Regions from separate parts of the Streptosporangium sp. NPDC020145 genome, predicted to be linked through region 1. Evidence: riboswitches for the same ligand, from Rfam matches in the RefSeq annotation. Region 1 holds a riboswitch; the other holds the start of a gene.
What was found. Region 1 has a riboswitch for glycine ahead of gcvT (glycine cleavage system aminomethyltransferase GcvT). Riboswitches for the same ligand answer to the same signal wherever they lie in the genome.
Positions count from the first base shown of each region.

Region 2: it holds a riboswitch for glycine, as region 1 does, so the genes downstream of both, gcvP (aminomethyl-transferring glycine dehydrogenase) here and gcvT (glycine cleavage system aminomethyltransferase GcvT) in region 1, are expected to answer to the same signal.

Region 1 is NZ_JBEXZT010000008.1:129,730-133,140, reverse strand. Features, by position in the region: gene ABZ463_RS17385 (L-serine ammonia-lyase) at 1-716, opposite strand, end outside; gene gcvH (glycine cleavage system protein GcvH) at 802-1,191, opposite strand; gene gcvT (glycine cleavage system aminomethyltransferase GcvT) at 1,188-2,276, opposite strand; glycine riboswitch at 2,318-2,402, opposite strand; glycine riboswitch at 2,405-2,503, opposite strand; gene ABZ463_RS17370 (hypothetical protein) at 2,643-3,395, shown strand.
Region 2 is NZ_JBEXZT010000022.1:30,093-33,503, reverse strand. Features, by position in the region: gene gcvP (aminomethyl-transferring glycine dehydrogenase) at 1-2,134, opposite strand, end outside; glycine riboswitch at 2,294-2,385, opposite strand; gene ABZ463_RS30590 (MerR family transcriptional regulator) at 2,400-2,930, opposite strand; gene ABZ463_RS30585 (bifunctional nuclease family protein) at 3,165-3,411, opposite strand, start outside.

The sequences.
Region 1 (3,411 bases):
AGGCCGCCGGGCAGCACGCCCTCCTTGGCGATGCCGCGCCCGACGCACTCGCTCATGACGCGCCACAGGTTCAGCAGCCGGTCGCGGATCTCCCGCTCGGACAGGCCGAAGGCCTTCTCGTTCTCCAGCATCAGCCCCGAGACGGAAAGACCCGTCTCCGTGCAGTGGCCGAGCAGTTCGGCCGCCGTGGTGAAGGGGTACGGCAGGACGGTGTCGTCCGGTTTGATGCGGTCGGCGCCGGTGGCGTTCTCGTCGACCACGAAGCCGCCGCCGACCGAGTAGTAGACCTTCTCCCGCAGGACGTCGCCGGTCTCCCCGAAGGCGGTGAACCGCATGCCGTTCGGGTGGTGCGGCAGGGAGATCTTGCGTTCGAAGACGAGATGCTCACCGACCACGAACGGGATCTCGCGGGAGCCGTACAACCGGATCGTTCCCGAGGCGCGCATGGCGGCCAGCCGTTCGTCGACGGTGTCGACGTCGACGAGTTCGGGTTTGTCGCCGGTCAGGCCGAGAAGGACGGCCTTGTCGCTGCCGTGGCCCTTGCCGGTCAGGCCGAGTGAGCCGTAGAGGATGACCTCGACCCGGGTGGTCTTGTCGAGCAGGCCGTCGTGGTCGAGCCCTCTGGCGAACCTGTGGGCGGCGGCCATCGGGCCGCCGGTGTGCGAGCTGGACGGGCCGATACCGATCTTGAAGAGGTCGAAGACGCTGATCGCCATTGATCTGCCCTGCCTTTGCGCTGTCCCGCGGTCGTGATCACGCGCGCCGGTGGACGCGCGTGATCACGACGCAAGATTAGATATTTCAGGATTCGCCCGAAGTGAGTGCCGTGTACTCCTCGGGGGACAGCAGGTCCTCCGGGTCACCCTCAAGCCGGACGCGGAACAGCCAGCCGTCGCCATAGGGGTCACTGTTGACCAGCGAGGGGTCGTCGACGACGGCCTCGTTGACCTCGACGACCTCACCGCCGACCGGCGCGAAGATGTCGCTCACCGACTTGGTCGACTCGACCTCGCCGACCGCCTCACCCGCGGTGAGCGAGGAACCGGCCTCGGGCAACTGGACGAAGACCACGTCACCGAGGGCGTTGGCGGCGTAGGCGGTGATGCCGACGGTCAGGGTCAGGCCGTCGTCTATGCCCGAGATCCACTCGTGCTCCTTGGTGTAGTGCAGCTCCTCGGGAATGTCACTCACTTTTTCCTCCTGTAGAAAGGCAGCTCAACGACCTCGACCGGCTCGTGACTGCCCCGGATGTCCACGGCCAGTCCAGCGGACGTTCCGTTGTCCACGTAGGCCATGGCGATCGGCCTGCCCAGGGTCTGGGAAGGCGCTCCGCTGGTCACCTCTCCGACGACGACGCCGTCGCCGGAGACCACCGGATACCCGTGGCGGGGCACCCTGCGGCCGGTCGCGATCAGTCCCACCAGGCGGCGGGCCGGGGGGACGTCCTTGAGCGGCTCAAGGGCGGCCCTGCCGACGAAGTCGCCTGGTTTGTCAAACCTCACCACACGGCCGAGCCCCGCGTCGAACGGGGTGAGATCAGCGGAGAGCTCGTTGCCGTACAGCGGCATCCCCGCCTCAAGACGGAGGGTGTCACGCGCCGAAAGCCCGGCGGGCAGCAGGCCGTACGGCTCGCCCGCCTTGGTGAGCGCGGCCCACAGCGGCTCGGCGTCGTCGGCGGCGACGAACAGCTCGAAGCCGTCCTCGCCGGTGTAGCCGGTGCGGGCGACGAGGGCGGAGAGCCCGGCGACGGTCGCGGGAAGGCCCGCGTAGTACTTCAGGCCGTCGAGGTCGGCGTCGGTGAGCCCGCCCAGGATCTCGCGGGAGCGCGGCCCCTGTACCGCGACCAGCGCGTACTGCTCGGAGCGGTCCTCGACCGCGGCCTCGAAGGCCCCGGCGCGCTCGGTCAGCTCGGCGGCGACCCGGGGGTAGTTGGAGGCGTTGGCGACGACCATGAACTCCTGGTCGGCCAGGCGGTAGACGATCAGGTCGTCGAGCACGCCGCCCTGGGGATCGACGATCATCGTGTAGCGGGCGCGTCCCGGCTCAAGGGCGGAGATGTGACCGACGAGCGCGTAGTCGAGGGCCTCGCCTGCCTGCGGGCCCGTCACGAAGATCTCTCCCATGTGGGAGAGGTCGAACAGGCCGGCCGCCTGGCGGACCGCGTTGTGCTCGGCGGACTCGCTTCCGTAGCGCAGCGGCATCAGCCAGCCCGCGAAGTCGGTCAGCGTCGCGCCGAGGGCCTCGTGAACACCGCGCAGCGGCGTGGGTCGGGACATGTTCGCACCTCAGACAGGGGTCGGATGAGAAGCATCCTCCCCCTCTGTCATGGATGCCTGAGAGCTTCGCCCGATTTTTGCCGGACTTTCACCTTCGGCGAGGCCGTACGGCCTGCTTTCCAGAGGCACCTACCCACGCGGTCCTTTGCCTTGAGAGGTTTGCGGGGAGGGCTTGCTCCTTCAGGGGTCCTGGCCTGGATGTCAGGACGCTCTCCCGCGCGGGCTCGTCGGTGTCCCGGCCAGCCTAACCGTAGGCGAGGGCCGAGCGAAATCCCCGGGTCGGGACAGAGTGTCCGGTTAGGCGTGATCATGACGGCTCTCGCATAACCTGAAGGTGCAGTGGGGGATTTGTTCCAACATCGAATCGTGGAAACAGGACGGCTACCGCTCTTCTGTTTCTTCGTCGCGCTGATCGTCGCCTTCGTCTTCACCCGCATCAACGTCCGGCTCATCCGCGCCAAGATCGGCTGGTTCGGCAACGTCAGCGTCGGCGACATGCACATCCACCATGTGGTGTTCGGCGTGGTGCTGACGATGCTCGGCGGGGTCTCCGGCCTGCTCGTCTCCGGCGTATCCCAGGGGTGGTATGCCCTGACCGCGGCCGTCTTCGGGGTGGGCGCCGCCCTCATCCTGGACGAGTTCGCGCTGATCCTGCACCTGCACGACGTCTACTGGGAGGAGGAGGGCCGCACGTCGGTCGACGCGGTGTTCATCGCGATCGCCGTCACCGGTCTGCTCCTGCTCGGCCTGCGCCCGCTGGGCTGGGAGCGGCCGGACGGCACGCCGCAGGGGACGTGGCTGGCGGTCGGCTTCCTCGTGCTCAATCTCATGCTCGCCGTGGTCACCCTGCTGAAGGGGAAGATCTGGACGGGCATGGTCGGTCTGTTCGTCCCGCTGCTGCTGATCGTCGGGGCGCTGCGGCTGGCCCGGCCCGGCTCCCCCTGGGCCCACTGGTTCTTCGCCCCGGGCTCCCGAAGGCCGAGGCCCTGGAAACTGGCCAGGGCGCAGCGCCGTGAGGAGCGCTGGCGTCGCCCGGCCATCAAGGTCAAGATCGCCTTCCAGGAGTTCGTCTCCGGCCGTCACGACCTGCCCTCCTCCCGCCTGCGGCCACGCCGCTGACCTCGGTGAACCGCCG
Region 2 (3,411 bases), on a different contig from region 1:
CGCCGCCGCCGTGCGGGATGCAGAAGGTCTTGTGCAGGTTCAGGTGGGAGACGTCCGCCCCGAACTCGCCCGGCTTGGCCAGGCCGACCAGGGCGTTGAGGTTGGCGCCGTCGACGTAGACCTGGCCGCCCGCCTCGTGCACCCGCTCGCAGATCTGGGTGATGGTCTCCTCGTAGACGCCGTGCGTCGAGGGGTAGGTCACCATGATCGCGGCGAGCCGGTCGCGGTGCTTGCCGAGCTTGGCGTCGAGGTCGGCGAGGTCCACGTTGCCGTTGTCGTCGCAGGCGACCACGACGACCCGCATACCGGCCATGACCGCGCTGGCGGCGTTGGTGCCGTGCGCGGAGGAGGGGATCAGGCAGACGTCGCGATGGGCCTCGCCGCGGGCGTGGTGGTAGGCGCGGATCGCCAGCAGCCCGGCGAATTCACCCTGGGAGCCCGCGTTCGGCTGGATGGAGACCGCGTCGTAGCCGGTGACCTCGGCCAGCCAGCCCTCAAGCTCCCGCACCAGCTCCGTGTAGCCCTCGGCCTGCTCCGCGGGGGCGTAGGGGTGCAGCCCGGCGAACTCGGGCCAGGTGATCGGCTCCATCTCGGTGGTCGCGTTGAGCTTCATGGTGCACGAGCCGAGCGGGATCATCGACCGGTCGAGCGCGACGTCCTTGTCCTGGAGCCTGCGCAGGTAGCGCAGCATGGCCGTCTCCGACCTGTGGCTGTGGAAGACCGGGTGGGTCAGGTAGTCGCCGGTGCGCGCCAGCCCCTCGGGCAGCGCGTCGTGCGCCGCGGCGTCCAGGTCGGTCAGTACGGCGCCGCTGACCTCGAAGGCGGCCAGGACCTGCTCCAGGTGGAGCTGCTCGGTCCGCTCGTCGCAGGTGACGCCGACGTGGTCGGCGTCGACCAGGCGCAGGTTGACGCCGTTGTCGCGGGCCGCGGCCACGATCCGGGTGGCGCGGCCGGGCACCCGGGCGAGCACGGTGTCGAAGAAGGCGTCGTGGACGACCTCGACGCCTCCGTGGCGCAGGCCCGCGGCCAGCACGACGGCGTGCCGGTGGACGCGCCTGGCGATCCTGCGAAGGCCCTCGGGGCCGTGGTAGACGGCGTACATGCCCGCGATGACCGCGAGCAGCACCTGCGCGGTGCAGATGTTGCTGGTCGCCTTCTCCCTGCGGATGTGCTGCTCACGGGTCTGCAGCGCCAGGCGGTAGGCGGGGCGGCCGTCGGCGTCCTGGGAGACGCCGACCAGGCGGCCGGGCATCTGCCGCTGCAGGCCGTCGCGGACGGCCATGTAGGCGGCGTGCGGGCCGCCGAAGCCCAGCGGGACGCCGAAGCGCTGCGAGGAGCCGATCGCGATGTCGGCGCCGAGCTCGCCGGGGGCGGCCAGCAGGGTCAGGGCCAGCAGGTCGGCGGCGGCCACCACCTGGGCGCCGCGCGCGTGGGCGGCCTCGGCGACGGCGCGGAAGTCCCTGATCTCGCCGTCGGCCCCGGGGTACTGCACGAGCACGCCGAAACAGTCGGGAAGGGCCTCGGTGAAGTCGCTCTCGACCAGCTCGATGCCGAGCGGCTCGGCCCTGGTGCGCAGCACGGCCTTGGTCTGCGGCAGCGAGCCGGCGTCGACGACGAACACGTTCGAGGAGCCGCGCACCGCCCTGCGGGCCAGCGTCATCGCCTCGGCGGCGGCGGTGGCCTCGTCCAGCAGGGAGGCGCCCGCCACGTCGAGACCGGTCAGGTCGGAGACGACCGTCTGGAAGTTGAGCAGGGCCTCAAGGCGCCCCTGGGAGATCTCGGGCTGGTAGGGCGTGTAGGCGGTGTACCAGCCGGGGTTCTCCAGGAGGTTGCGGCGGATGACCGCCGGGGTGATCGTGTCGTGGTAGCCCAGGCCGATCATCGAGGTGAGCACGGTGTTACGCCCGGCGAGGGCGCGCAGCTCGGCGATGGCCTCCGTCTCGCTCGCGGCGGGCGGGAGGTTGAGCCTGTCCTTCGCCCTGATGGCCTCGGGGACGGCCACCGCGACCAGGTCGGCGGTCGAGGCGAATCCGACCGCCTCGAGCATGCGGGTCTGGTCGGCGTCCGCGGGCCCGATGTGACGGGTGGCGAACGGCGGGGGGGTCAGCTCGCTGAGCGGTGACAGGTCGGTCATGGGAAGCCTCCCGAGACGTTGGAGACCGGCGCTGGGCGCGGGCGTATGCCGGATCTCCCCCTCTGTCATCGCGACCTGAGAGTTTCACCTTCCGGTGCGTGGAAGGCTTTCCCCGTCGGTGAGACGCGCCTGGCGGGCGTGCCTGCTTTCCAGAGTCGCCTCGCCCACGCGGTACCGGGTGCCTGAGAGATTCCGGGGAGGTTGCTCCTTCGGCGCCCCGATCATGCCGGGGTCTCTCCCGCGCAGAGTCAGCAGCGAGACAACCTTACCCGGTGCGGCGAGCCCGGCGACGACGGGCCAGCTCATCCGCGTGGTGATCGCCTAAAGGGCTCTGGCCGGACTCCGCGCGCTCTCCGGGCAGGTCGGCCAGGGAGCCCTCCACCTCCTGCCAGACGCGGCCGAGGGCTATGCCGAAGACACCCTGCCCTCCCTGGAGCAGGTCGATGACCTCGTCGGGTGAGGTGCACTCGTACACGCTCACCCCGTCGCTCATGAGGGTGATCTGGGCCAGGTCGTTGACGCCGCGGTCGCGCAGGTGCTGGACGGCGATGCGGATCTGCTGGAGGGACACACCCGTGTCGAGCAGCCGTTTGACGACCTTGAGCACCAGGATGTCGCGGAAGCCGTACAGGCGCTGGGAACCCGAACCGTGAGCGGCCCTGACCGTGGGCTCGACCAGACCGGTGCGCGCCCAGTAGTCCAGCTGCCGATAGGTGATGTCGGCCGCGGCACAGGCGGTGGGACCGCGGTATCCGATGTCGGCGGGCAGTTTCACCGGCTGCCCGTCGAACAGCAGGCCCTCTTCGCCCGCACGCTGACGTGCCTCCCCGCGCCGTTCCGGGTCATCCTGGTCGGCGTTTCTACCCTCGCCGCTGCTGACCGCCACGCGGACCTCCGGCTTTCTCTCATCCCGCGGCCTGATCTGGGGGTTTGCGCACAGCCGCGGGTTTCACTTGCACCGTAGGACTGGGGCCAAGATCAGTCAACGACCCTCCCCGGCGCGTCGTGAAGCGTAAATGCACCGAAATACCTACCCCGCGCGACCGAAGTCCTCGGGCGTGATCGTGTCAAGGAACTCCCTGAACTTCTCCACCTCGTCCTCCTGGTCGTCGGGAATGATCACCCCCGCCTCCCTGACGATGTCCTCACTGGCGAAGATACGGGCTCCCGTACGCAACGCCAGGGCTATGGAGTCCGAAGGACGGGCGCTCACCTCGACCCCGTTGGAGAACACGAGATCGGCGAAGAAGATCCCATCACGGAGTGCGACGATGTTC